Regions from separate parts of the Bacillus sp. BACIII genome, predicted to be linked through region 2. Evidence: riboswitches for the same ligand, from Rfam matches in the RefSeq annotation. Region 2 holds a riboswitch; the other holds the start of a gene.

Region 1 (6,036 bases), 1.1 Mb from region 2:
TCCCAGATACATAGATTGGCTGTAGTGCTTTCATTCTTATTAAGAAAGGAATGATCAAGTATGTCTCACAATACGGCAGTCATTCAAACGGATATCACACGGGGAACCATTAACAAAAACATATACGGACATTTCGCGGAACACTTAGGAAGAGGCATATATGAGGGCATCTGGGTCGGAAAAGACTCCGATATCCCGAATACCGGCGGAATCAGGACGGATGTCGCCTCCGCCCTCAAACAGCTCCAGATTCCCGTTCTCAGATGGCCCGGCGGCTGTTTTGCTGATGAATATCATTGGGCAAACGGCGTAGGAGAACGCAAAACCATGCTGAATACCCATTGGGGCGGAACGATTGATTCAAACGAATTCGGCACGCACGAATTTATGATGCTTTGTGAACTGCTCGGCTGCGAACCGTACATCGCCGGAAACGTCGGCAGCGGAACGGTTAAGGGAATGGCTGATTGGATTGAATACATGACGTTTGAAGCGGGCACACCGATGTCCGACTGGAGAAAGGAAAACGGGCGGGAAAAACCGTGGAAGCTCAAATATTTCGGTATAGGAAATGAGAACTGGGGCTGCGGCGGAAACATGCATCCTGAGTATTATGCCGATCTTTACCGGAACTTTCAAACCTATGTCCGCAATTACAGCGGGAATGAAATCTATAAAATTGCCGGCGGTGCGAATGTCGACGATTACCGCTGGACAGAAACATTAATGAAAAAAGCCGCTGATCTCATGGACGGGCTGAGCCTGCATTATTACACAATACCGGGCGACTTTTGGAAGGGAAAAGGATCAGCGACGGAGTTTACGGAAGATGAATGGTTCATCACGATGAAAAAGGCGGCCCATATGAATGAATTGATTACAAGGCACAGCGCCATTATGGATCAATACGATCCGGAAAAAAGAGTCGGTCTGATCATTGATGAATGGGGGACGTGGCTTGACCCTGAGCCTGGCACGAATCCTGGCTTTCTGTATCAGCAAAATACGATCCGCGACGCACTTGTCGCCGCCACGCATTTTCACATTTTTCATCAGCACGCAGACCGTGTGCAGATGGCCAATATCGCGCAAACCGTCAACGTGCTTCAGGCAATGATCCTGACAGAAGGGAAAAATATGCTGCTGACGCCGACATATCATGTATTTGATATGTTTAAGGTTCACCAGGACGCTTCTCTTTTGGCCGCAGAAACAAAAGCGGCCGGATACGAATGGAAAGACGGCAGGCTCCCGCAAGTCAGTATTTCCGCCTCCAAACAGCAAAACGGAGACATCCATATCAGCATGTGCAATATCGATCATCTGCACAAAGCTGACGTGAAGATTGAACTGCGGGGCATGAAAAAGACAGGGAAGCCTTCCGCGACGATTCTGCATGCTGAAAAAATGAATGCCCACAATACATTCAGCAGCCCTGAAAACGTCAAACCGAAGCCGTTTTCCGGGTTTACGCAGAAGGGCGGAAACCTGGAGGCGGAGCTTCCTCCAATGGCGGTTGTATTAATCACGCTGCCGGCGGGTCCATCTTAAGTTTTGAACGCCTGCTGACCGGTTATCATACATTCTATAAATAAGATTATTTTCGGCGTGTTCGGGAGAAAATAATATAAGCATTAAATTAGCATGAACGAATGGGAGATGCTATACTAAAAATCATCATTTGACAATTGGAGGAATAACAAATGGCTATCGTAAAAGCAACTGATCAATCGTTCTCAGCTGAAACAAGTGAAGGTGTCGTATTAGCTGATTTCTGGGCTCCTTGGTGCGGACCTTGTAAAATGATCGCGCCCGTTCTTGAAGAGCTTGATCAAGAAATGGGAGACAAACTGAAAATCGTCAAAATCGACGTGGATGAAAACCAAGAAACTGCCGGTAAATACGGCGTCATGAGCATCCCGACACTTCTTGTGTTAAAAGACGGAGAAGTGGTTGAAACATCTGTCGGCTTCAAACCGAAAGAAGCCCTTGAAGAGCTTGTAAACAAACATCTGTAAGCCGAAAGTTTCCGTTACGGCTGCGGCAGGGCGATTCCTTTAAAAGGGATCGCCTTTTTTGATCTTCCAAAAGCTGAGAATGGAGAAAAACAAATGTTCGTGATACACTGAATGGACACAAGAAATGAATGTAAGGAAGGGTAACGTATGAATAAACAACTGAAAGAAAAGCTGGCCCTCCTTCCCGATCAGCCGGGCTGTTATTTAATGAAAGACCGTCAAAAAACAGTCATCTACGTGGGGAAAGCGAAAGTGCTGAAAAACAGGGTGAGATCCTATTTCACCGGTTCTCACGATGCAAAAACCCAAAGGCTTGTGACGGAGATTGAGGACTTTGAATATATCGTGACTTCCTCCAATCTTGAAGCGCTTATTTTGGAAATGAATCTGATTAAAAAATACGATCCGAAATACAATGTCATGCTGAAAGATGATAAAACCTATCCCTTTATTAAAATCACCCATGAACGCCATCCGCGGCTTATTGTCACCCGCAATGTCAAAAAAGACAAAGGGCGCTATTTCGGCCCGTACCCGAATGTACAGGCGGCGCGGGAAACGAAAAAACTGCTGGACCGCCTTTATCCGCTCAGGAAGTGCTCAAATCTTCCGGACCGCGTCTGTCTCTATTACCATCTCGGACAATGCCTCGCTCCATGTGTAAAGGATATTTCTGAGGAGACAAACCGCGAGCTTGTGGAAGACATCACCCGCTTTTTAAAGGGAGGACATAACGAGGTCAAAAAAGAGCTTGAAGAGAAAATGGCAGAGGCGGCGGAAAAGCTTGAATTTGAACGGGCTAAAGAATTCCGCGATCAGCTTGCTTACATCGAATCGACGATGGAAAAGCAGAAAATGACCATGAATGACCTTCTGGACCGCGATGTGTTCGCTTATGCGTACGATAAAGGCTGGATGTGCGTTCAAGTCTTTTTCATACGCCAAGGAAAGCTGATCGAACGCGATGTCAGCATGTTTCCGATGTACCAGGAAGCGGATGAAGAATTTCTGACCTTCATCGGCCAGTTCTATTCGAAAAACAATCACTTTCTGCCCAAGGAAATTCTGGTGCCTGACAGCGTTGACAGGGACATGATCAGCGAGCTTTTGGAAACCGCCGTGCATCAGCCGAAAAAAGGCCCGAAAAAAGAACTGCTTCTGCTTGCGCACAAAAACGCGAAAATCGCCCTGCGGGAAAAGTTCTCATTAATCGAGCGGGATGAGGAACGGTCAATCGGAGCAGCCGAACGGCTCGGCGAAGCATTGAACATTTACACGCCGCACCGGATTGAAGCGTTTGACAACTCCAATATTCAAGGCACAAACCCTGTATCGGCCATGATTGTCTTTATTGACGGAAAACCGAATAAAAAGGAATACCGCAAATATAAAATCAAAACCGTAACAGGGCCTGACGATTACGGATCAATGAGAGAAGTCGTCAGAAGAAGATATTCGAGGGTGCTCCGCGAAAATCTCCCGCTGCCGGATTTAATCATCATTGACGGCGGAAAAGGGCAGATTAACGCGGCGCGCGACGTGCTTGAGAATGAGCTCGGCCTTGATGTCCCGGTAGCGGGATTGGCGAAAGATGACAAACACCGAACATCCAACCTTCTGATCGGCGACCCGCTTGAACCGGTATTTCTGGAGCGGAACAGCCAGGAATTTTACCTGCTCCAGCGCATTCAGGATGAAGTTCACCGTTTTGCGATCAGCTTTCACAGACAGATCCGGGGAAAAAGCGCCTTTCAATCCGTATTGGATGATATCCCGGGGATCGGCGAAAAACGCAAAAAAATGCTCTTAAAGCATTTCGGTTCTGTCAAAAAGATGAAGGAAGCAAGTCTTGACGATATCAAAAAAGCCGGTGTGCCGGCTGCGGCCGCTCAGCTGCTGTTTGAAAAATTGAAAAAATAGTATTGTGCTTTTCTGAAAAGTCTGCTAGAATGTGAACTAATTTCATAAGATCGTGTTATATGGTGAAGATAGAGGTGCGAACTTCAATAGTATGCCTTTGGAGAATGATGGATTCTGCGAAAAAGGCTGAAAGGGGAGTTCGCCGAAGTGAAACACATCCCATCGGTGTGCTTTGCTGGCTTTGCATTAAATAAATGTAAAGCTGTCAAGAATTCATTTTCTTGGAGGGCTATCTCGTTGTTCATAATCAATCGTAATGATATGAAAAAGCAATGAGAGCTATTCCTCTCATTGCTTTTTTTATTGTGGACACAACGCTCTTTTCTCCTCACCCGCACGAACCAAAATGTAAAGGGTGGTCTAGTATGGGTCTTATCGTACAAAAATTCGGAGGCACTTCCGTCGGCTCTGCCGAAAAAATTCAAAATGCCGCAAATCGCGCCATTGCTGAAAAGAAAAAAGGCCATGACGTCGTAGTCGTCGTTTCGGCAATGGGAAAATCAACCGACGCGCTCGTTAATTTGGCGGCGGAAATGACATCTGAGCCAAGCAGACGCGAGATGGATATGCTTCTGTCTACGGGAGAGCAGGTCACGATTTCGCTTTTGGCCATGGCGCTTCAGGAAAAAGGATATGACGCCGTCTCTTATACGGGCTGGCAGGCGGGTGTCCGCACGGAGGCTGTCCACGGCAATGCGAGAATTACGGATATTGATATCACCGCAATTCAGGCGCAGCTTGCAGAAGGCAGGATTACAGTTGTCGCCGGTTTTCAGGGAGTAACGGAAAACGGCGGCATCACGACGCTCGGACGGGGCGGTTCCGATACGACGGCGGTCGCTCTTGCCGCAGCTTTAAAAGCGGATAAATGCGACATTTACACGGATGTTCCGGGCGTGTTTACGACAGATCCGCGGTACGTCCGGTCAGCGAGAAAACTGGCGGGAATTTCTTACGATGAAATGCTGGAGCTTGCAAATCTCGGAGCGGGTGTTCTGCACCCGCGGGCGGTTGAGTTCGCGAAAAACTACCAAGTGCCTTTGGAAGTGCGGTCAAGCACGGAACATGAAGCTGGAACATTAATTGAGGAGGAATCATCAATGGAGCAGAATTTAATCGTCAGAGGAATTGCATTTGAAGACCAGATTACAAGGGTGTCCGTTACTGGCCTGACAAGCGGGCTGACAACACTTTCAACAATCTTCACTGCGCTGGCGAAACGAAACATCAACGTTGACATCATTATTCAGACACAAGCGGACAATGGGGAAGCAGACATTTCTTTCTCAGTGAAAACGGAAGATTCCGCGCAAACGGTCGCTGTGCTTGAAGAATATAAAAACGCGCTTGACTATGAAAAAATTGAAACTGAAAGAAAGCTGGCGAAAGTATCCATTGTCGGATCAGGCATGGTCTCTAATCCCGGCGTCGCCGCGGACATGTTTGCCGTACTGGCGGAAAAAAATGTACAAGTCAAAATGGTCAGCACATCTGAAATAAAAGTATCAGCGGTTGTCAGTGAAAATGATATGGTGAAAGCCGTCGAAGCGCTTCATGATGCGTTTGAGCTTTCTAAACAGCCGTCTGCCGTATAAACGGGCAGGCAAAAAGGCGGGACTTTTAAGTCACCGCCTTTTTTCAATTATACAGGGTCCTTCATATCCCATTTCACGGTCAGGACGACTTTATCCGCTCTCTTTTTGACCTGTTCATAAGATTCTGCAATTTGATCGTTCATCAATTGAATCTGTTCGGCTATAAAACCGGCTTCAAGCTGAAAACAAGGCTCTTTCTGGTGTTTGAGCCTGCTGGAAACGAGCGGTCCTTCCAGTTCAAATTCCAGCTCTTGCTTTTTTGATCCTGTGTTTGTCAAAGTTCCCCAGCCGGCTTTTTCAAAAAAGGCGGGGATTTCTTCCCATGATTGAAGAGGAAATTTGCGGGCGAGGCGTTTCCCCGCCCAATACATCATGGATGAATGCTCCGGGCCGAGGATATCCGGAAGCACGATTTCCCGGATTAATTCGTAGCCGTATGCGCTGACGCCGAGTTCAGTTAAAGGTTCTAAAGCTGCTTCATAATTATTCTTCATATTATGTAT
Region 2 (6,036 bases):
GTGACAAACATCGGCGACGGCACATCCGTTGAGAAAATCATTGATTTAAAGCCTGATTTAATCGTTGTCTGGACGACACAAGGCGCCGATATTGAAAAACTGGAAAAAATCGCGCCGACCATCGCCATTAAATATGACAAGCTCAGCAACATTGATCAATTCAAAGAGTTTGCGAAAATGACGGGCACTGAAGATAAAGCAGACAAATGGCTGGCTGAATGGGATAAGAAAACCGCTGCCGCTAAAACAAAAGTTCAAAAAGCGGTCGGCTCAAAAACCATCTCCATCATGCAGACAAACGGAAAAGACATCTATGTATTCGGTAAAGACTTCGGCCGCGGCGGAAGCATCATTTATGACAAACTCGGGCTGAAAGCCACAAAACTGACGAAGGAAAGAGCCATTCATCAAGGGCCGGGCTACGCCAGCATTTCACTTGAAAAACTGCCTGACTTCGCGGGAGACTATATCTTTATGGGGCCATGGCAGGCCGGCGGTGACGACAAAGGCGTGCTTGACAGTTCAATCTGGAAGAATCTCGATGCCGTCAAGCAAAACCATGTCTACCGCATTGATCCGATCGGCTTCTATTTCTCAGACCCGATCTCACTCGAAGGCCAGCTCGACTACATCACAAAAAGCTTAACAAAGTAACCCGGGAGCCGCTGTCACAGCGGCTTTTTATGACGCCACAAACTTGACAAAAAAATTCATTTATGCTATAATTTACATTTTTGGATTAACATGTATAATAAGATTCTCCCGGCCGGAGATTGACGTAAATAACGGAGGATCTTTAATATGAGAGAAAATAAGGCGAGTATGACTTCCCTGCTGTCCGCTTTCGTAAGGGCGTACCACAGTAAATACGACACACCGGTGATATTTGATGATTTCTTGGCACAAGATCTTTTATCTGAAAAAGAGCTGTCGGACATCAGCGATCATTTGATTCAAGGTATATCATTTTTCAGCAAAGACATGGCCCGGAAGCTTCAAGGCAAACCGGATGACATCTTAAAATGGGTGACTCAAGTTCAGCTGTCTCCTACACCGTTAGCCCGTGCGGCGTATTGCGAAGAAGTGCTCCTGAATGAAGTGAAGCTCGGGGTTAAACAGTATGTCATCCTCGGTGCGGGGCTGGATACTTTCTGTTTCAGGCATCCCGAGGTGACAAACGGCTTAGACATCTTTGAAGCGGATCTCCGCGCTTCACAGGAAGACAAATTAAACAGTTTAAAACGTCTTGAGCGCGATATTCCGAGCCGACTTCATTTTGCGCCGATGGACTTTACGGCTCCGCTTTCTTTCAGCCGTCTGAATCAGGAAGGTTTTTCCCGCCAAAAAACCTTTTTCAGCCTGCTCGGTGTGTCATATTATCTTACGAAAAAGCATCTCGCCCGCCTGCTTACACAATTATTTGCCGAAGTCCCGCCCGGCAGCTCTATCGTGTTTGATTATGCGGATGAATCGCTCTTTGAAGAAAAAGGACTGTCAAACAGAGTGGAGAACATGGTGAAAATGGCTGCGGCAGGCGGAGAACCGATGCTGTCGTGTTTCAGCTATAAAGAAATTGAAAAAATGTTAGAATCATCAGGCCTGCTTATTTATGAACATTTATCTCCAGCGGTTATCAATGACCGTTTTTTCAGCGGGCGCACTGACCATTTAACCGCATTCGAGACCATTCATTATATACACGCCGTCAAAAAGTAATCCGCTGACGCCAAAAAAGACATCCCACAGACGTGAGATGTCTTTTTTTTATACGGATTGTCTGTTGTTTGCAAATTTCTTTGAAACAAAAGGATATAACAGCAGACCGACGAAAAACAGTCCGATACCGAGAATAAAGGTCGTTAAATCGGCCGTTCCGGTAATAATGACGTAAAAAGAATAAATGCAGGCAAGGATGGCGATGAAACCGTCCTTCACTCTTGAACCCTTGATTTCGTCATACGTTTCACCCGTCAGCACGAGCTTCAGGCTGTAAAACGCAGATACGAGATACGGAATCAGATAAGCGAGTGTCGCCGCCGTTGTTAAAAACGTAAACGCGTCACTGATTGTCCGGGAAATAACCGAAAAGATAAAGATCTGTGACATCACATTCGTGACGATTAACGACACAACCGGGCTTCCCTGTTTATTTGTTTTTGCAAAAGCGGCGGGAAAGTCTCCTGATTTCGCGGCTTGATACGGAACTTCAGAGCCGAGAAGAATCCAGCCGAGCATCGTCCCGAACAGACAGAGGATCGCCAAAATCGCCATGATGATGCTTCCCGCATTGCCGACGATCGCGTATAATACGTCAACAAACGGTTTTTCCGAGCCGACAAGCTTACCATGCGGAAGCACGCCCATCGTAATCAATGTCACGATAATATAGATGCTGAGCGCAATCAATAAGCCGGTAATGGTGGCGCGTTTCACGTCGCGCTGCGAACGGGCGCGCCCGGATAAGATGACTGCCGATTCAATTCCGACGAACGCCCATAATGTTGAAATCGCCGCATTGTGGACCTGACCGCCGATTCCCTCAACCGTGTGAGGACCTGTCTGAACCGGAAAATAAAAATGATCGAAAAACGACGTTTGAAATACAAACAAACCTGCAATGATAAAGAAGATAAATCCTAATACCTTTGAAAACGTCGTAACGAAATTTAATTTACTCGCACCGTTCATGCTGGAAACGAGAATCGTGTGAGTGCCCCATAATAAAACCGTACATACGGCAAACGTCAGCAGCTGGCCAAGTGTAACCGCCTGACCGCCGATTGAAAACATTTCACGCTTATCCGTTAAAATCGGGAAAAAAGAAGTTAAATATCCGGCAAGGCTGGTGATGATCGCCACGTTGCTGATCCAGCTCGCCACCCAGTAGCCCCACACCATCGTGAAACCGGCTGCGTTCCCTTTTTTCCGATCGCTGAACAGCGCTCTCGCATAGCTTTGCGGCCCCGCCGTCAGCTCAGGCTTGCGGATGGATAAGTGACCGAAGACAAGCGCGATCATTAACACACCGGCTCCCGTCAAAAGCCATGCCGATGTAGCGCCGAACGGGCTCGCGATTTTTGCGAGCGTGCTCGGAAGGGAAAAGATGCCCGAGCCTACCATATTTCCTACGACAAATGCCGTTAATAACCAAAAACCCCATTTTTTCGTCTGTTCCATTCCTGTACCTCCTGGTTGTTCATTCGTACGGACCAGACCCCGAGACCATATTTACACACAAAAAAAGCCTGAACAAAAGTCCATGCTTAAAGAAACACACACCCTTGATCTCCGGATAGCCCTCCGCGAAAAAGCACGCGGCAGTCCTGCACTTATTCAGATACAGTCCCAGCATAAAGAAGGATCGGCTTTCTTTACACTTCGGCGCTGATGCCTTTAACACATGTTTTGCGGCCCCTTATCAGCCTGGCATGTGCGACTCATCATCAAGCGCAACCTCTACCTCACCGAGAAAGAGTGAGGATTTTTATCATTCAATTCTACTCAGAGGTTATCAGAGATAAAAAGATCTGTCAAAGGGAAAAATTAGACGGAAAACGGATAGAGCATTTGCCCTACCCGTTTTTATAGTCAGCGGTTGTTTTTTTTCTTTTGAACAGCTTCTTGAAGCGGATCGTCTTTCAAAGCTGCACCGGCGTCCTCAAGCGCACCTTGAATGACGTTTTTGTTTTTATCGCTGTTTTTGCCTTTTTCTTTGTTAAAGAAAGCCATCTGTATCACCTCTTTATCAAATATAGGTACACCTATAATGTGTCTTTTTCCGCGGCAGAATATACGGAATCCGATCCTCCTTCCTTTTGGCGGAACAGGTAAAGTTTGTTGATCAAACATGCATTCTCTTGATATATTTGTAATTCAGGGGATTTTGGCAAAAATAAAAAGGAGAAGCGAAAAATGACAGGAAAAACACACATCATGGGAGGCATCGCTTCTTGTTCCGCAATTGCGTATTATTACGGGTATGATCCGGTCCTTATGACCTCAGCGGGTGCCCTCGGGGCGCTGATTCCCGATATTTGCCATACAAAAAGCAAAATCGGCAGAACGCTGCCCGTTCTGTCCAAAATCGTAAGCACGGTTTTCGGCCACAGAACATTTACACACAGTCTGCTGTTTATGCTTATTATGTTTTTCATCACGGCAGCCTATATCCCGAATCCAAGCATCTCCGCCGGACTGATGGTCGGAATGGCAAGCCACCTTGTGCTTGACGCATGGACCGTCAACGGCATTAAACTGCTGTTTCCGTCTGCCATCCGCTTCCGTCTTCCCCTTTATATGAGGACGGGGAGCTTTTCGGAGCAGCTTGTGCTGGCCGGGTTAACGATTGTATCCTGCTATTATTTATACGAATTGGTTCACGGCCGCATCTCTTAAACAAAAAGCGTCTTTTCGCTTTTAGGGTGAGGAGTCATACATATGAAAAAATCCTTTTTCAGCAATCATCGGTTTTTATGCCTGTCCATCCTGTTCATGTGGATAAAAACATACGCCGTTTACAAGCTTGGTTTTGATCTGCAAAACAATTCGGTTCTTGAGGAATGTCTGCTTCTCATTAATCCGCTGAGCTTTATTGTGCCGCTGTTCGGCATCGGCCTGCTGCTGACGGAAAAGAAGCAGCGGATCTTTCTGCTTTCGGCAAATGTGATGCTGACGGGGATTTTAATCGCGAATACGGTGTTTTACGGGTTTTATATTGATTTTATCACCATACCGGTTTTGTTTCAGGCGAGCAATATGGGCGATATGGGAAGCAGCGTCCAAGAGCTGTTTCACCCGCTGTATATCGCTTTATTCGCGGATATTGCGGTTCTGTTTTACCTAGCGGGAAGGCATAAAGCCGGTAACGGAAAAGCGGGCGCCCGGACCGTCAAAGCATATGCGTGGGCATCAGCCGGCCTCATGCTGTGCAACCTGGCGCTGTCTGAGGCCGAGCAGCCGAAGCTGTTCAGGCATCCTTTTGATCGTGAAGCGCTCGTAAAAGGAATCGGCCTGTTCCACTTTCATTTGTATGACACCATTTCGCAGACGCTGAATGCAGGGGCTAAAGCGTTTGCCGACGAAGACAGTCTTGCCGCGGTCGCGAACTACACTCAAGCCGACTACAGCCGCCCGTCCGATGCAAAGTTCGGGCTTGCTAAAGGGCGTAATGTGATTTTTGTCACGCTTGAATCAACACAGCGTTTTGTGATGGATGAACGGGTCAACGGGCGGGAGATTACCCCGTTTTTAAATAAACTGCGGAAAAAAAGTTATGACTTCACTCATTTTTATCAGCAGACTGAACAGGGAAAAACCTCAGATTCAGAATTCATTACTGCGAATTCGCTGTATCCGTCTTCAAGCGGCGCCGTTTTTTTTACAAAAAGCGGCCACCGGTTCAATACGATGTACCATATGTTAAAAGATCATCAATACTATTCAGCCGTTCTGCATGCCAATCATAAGGCCTTTTGGAACCGGGATGAGATGTACGGGACATTCGGAATCGACCGTTTTTTCGACGCGGATGAATTTAAGGTGACACAGGAAAATTCAACAGGCTGGGGCCTGAAGGATAAGGAATTTCTCGAACAGTCAGCGGAAAAATTAAAGAAGCTTCCGCAGCCGTTTTACGCGAGCCTGCTGACTTTGACCAACCATTTTCCTTTTGAAATTGATAAACAGGATCAGCTCATTGAAGAACCGGACACAAGCAGCGATTTATTAAACCGCTATGTGACGACGGTCCGCTATGAAGATGAGGCCCTGAAACACTTTTTCAAGAAGCTGAAAAAAGAAGGACTGTATGACAACGCGATGATCGTCCTGATGGGAGATCATTACGGTATATCCGAAGCCCATAATCAAGGACTTGCCGAATTCTTAGGGAAAGAGGAAATCACTCCGTTTGATACGGTTCAGCTTCAGCGCGTGCCGTTTATCATTCATATTCCCGGGGTGACCGACCGTGCGCCGGAAACGATTGCATCCGCCGCGGGACAGGTTGATGTAAGACCGACGCTGCTTCACCTGCTC

What was found. Region 2 has a riboswitch for lysine ahead of ACXN9U_RS15405 (amino acid permease). Riboswitches for the same ligand answer to the same signal wherever they lie in the genome.
Region 1: it holds a riboswitch for lysine, as region 2 does, so the genes downstream of both, ACXN9U_RS01705 (aspartate kinase) here and ACXN9U_RS15405 (amino acid permease) in region 2, are expected to answer to the same signal.

Annotation. Positions count from the first base shown of each region.
Region 1 is NZ_CM174437.1:308,607-314,642, forward strand. It holds gene ACXN9U_RS01690 (alpha-N-arabinofuranosidase) at 61-1,551, shown strand; gene trxA (thioredoxin) at 1,704-2,018, shown strand; gene uvrC (excinuclease ABC subunit UvrC) at 2,166-3,938, shown strand; lysine riboswitch at 4,000-4,178, shown strand; gene ACXN9U_RS01705 (aspartate kinase) at 4,304-5,533, shown strand; gene ACXN9U_RS01710 (YslB family protein) at 5,581-6,027, opposite strand.
Region 2 is NZ_CM174437.1:3,134,346-3,140,381, forward strand. It holds gene ACXN9U_RS15395 (iron-hydroxamate ABC transporter substrate-binding protein) at 1-654, shown strand, start outside; gene ACXN9U_RS15400 (class I SAM-dependent methyltransferase) at 802-1,716, shown strand; gene ACXN9U_RS15405 (amino acid permease) at 1,765-3,177, opposite strand; lysine riboswitch at 3,286-3,467, opposite strand; gene sspJ (small acid-soluble spore protein SspJ) at 3,589-3,729, opposite strand; gene ACXN9U_RS15415 (metal-dependent hydrolase) at 3,913-4,395, shown strand; gene ACXN9U_RS15420 (LTA synthase family protein) at 4,438-6,036, shown strand, end outside.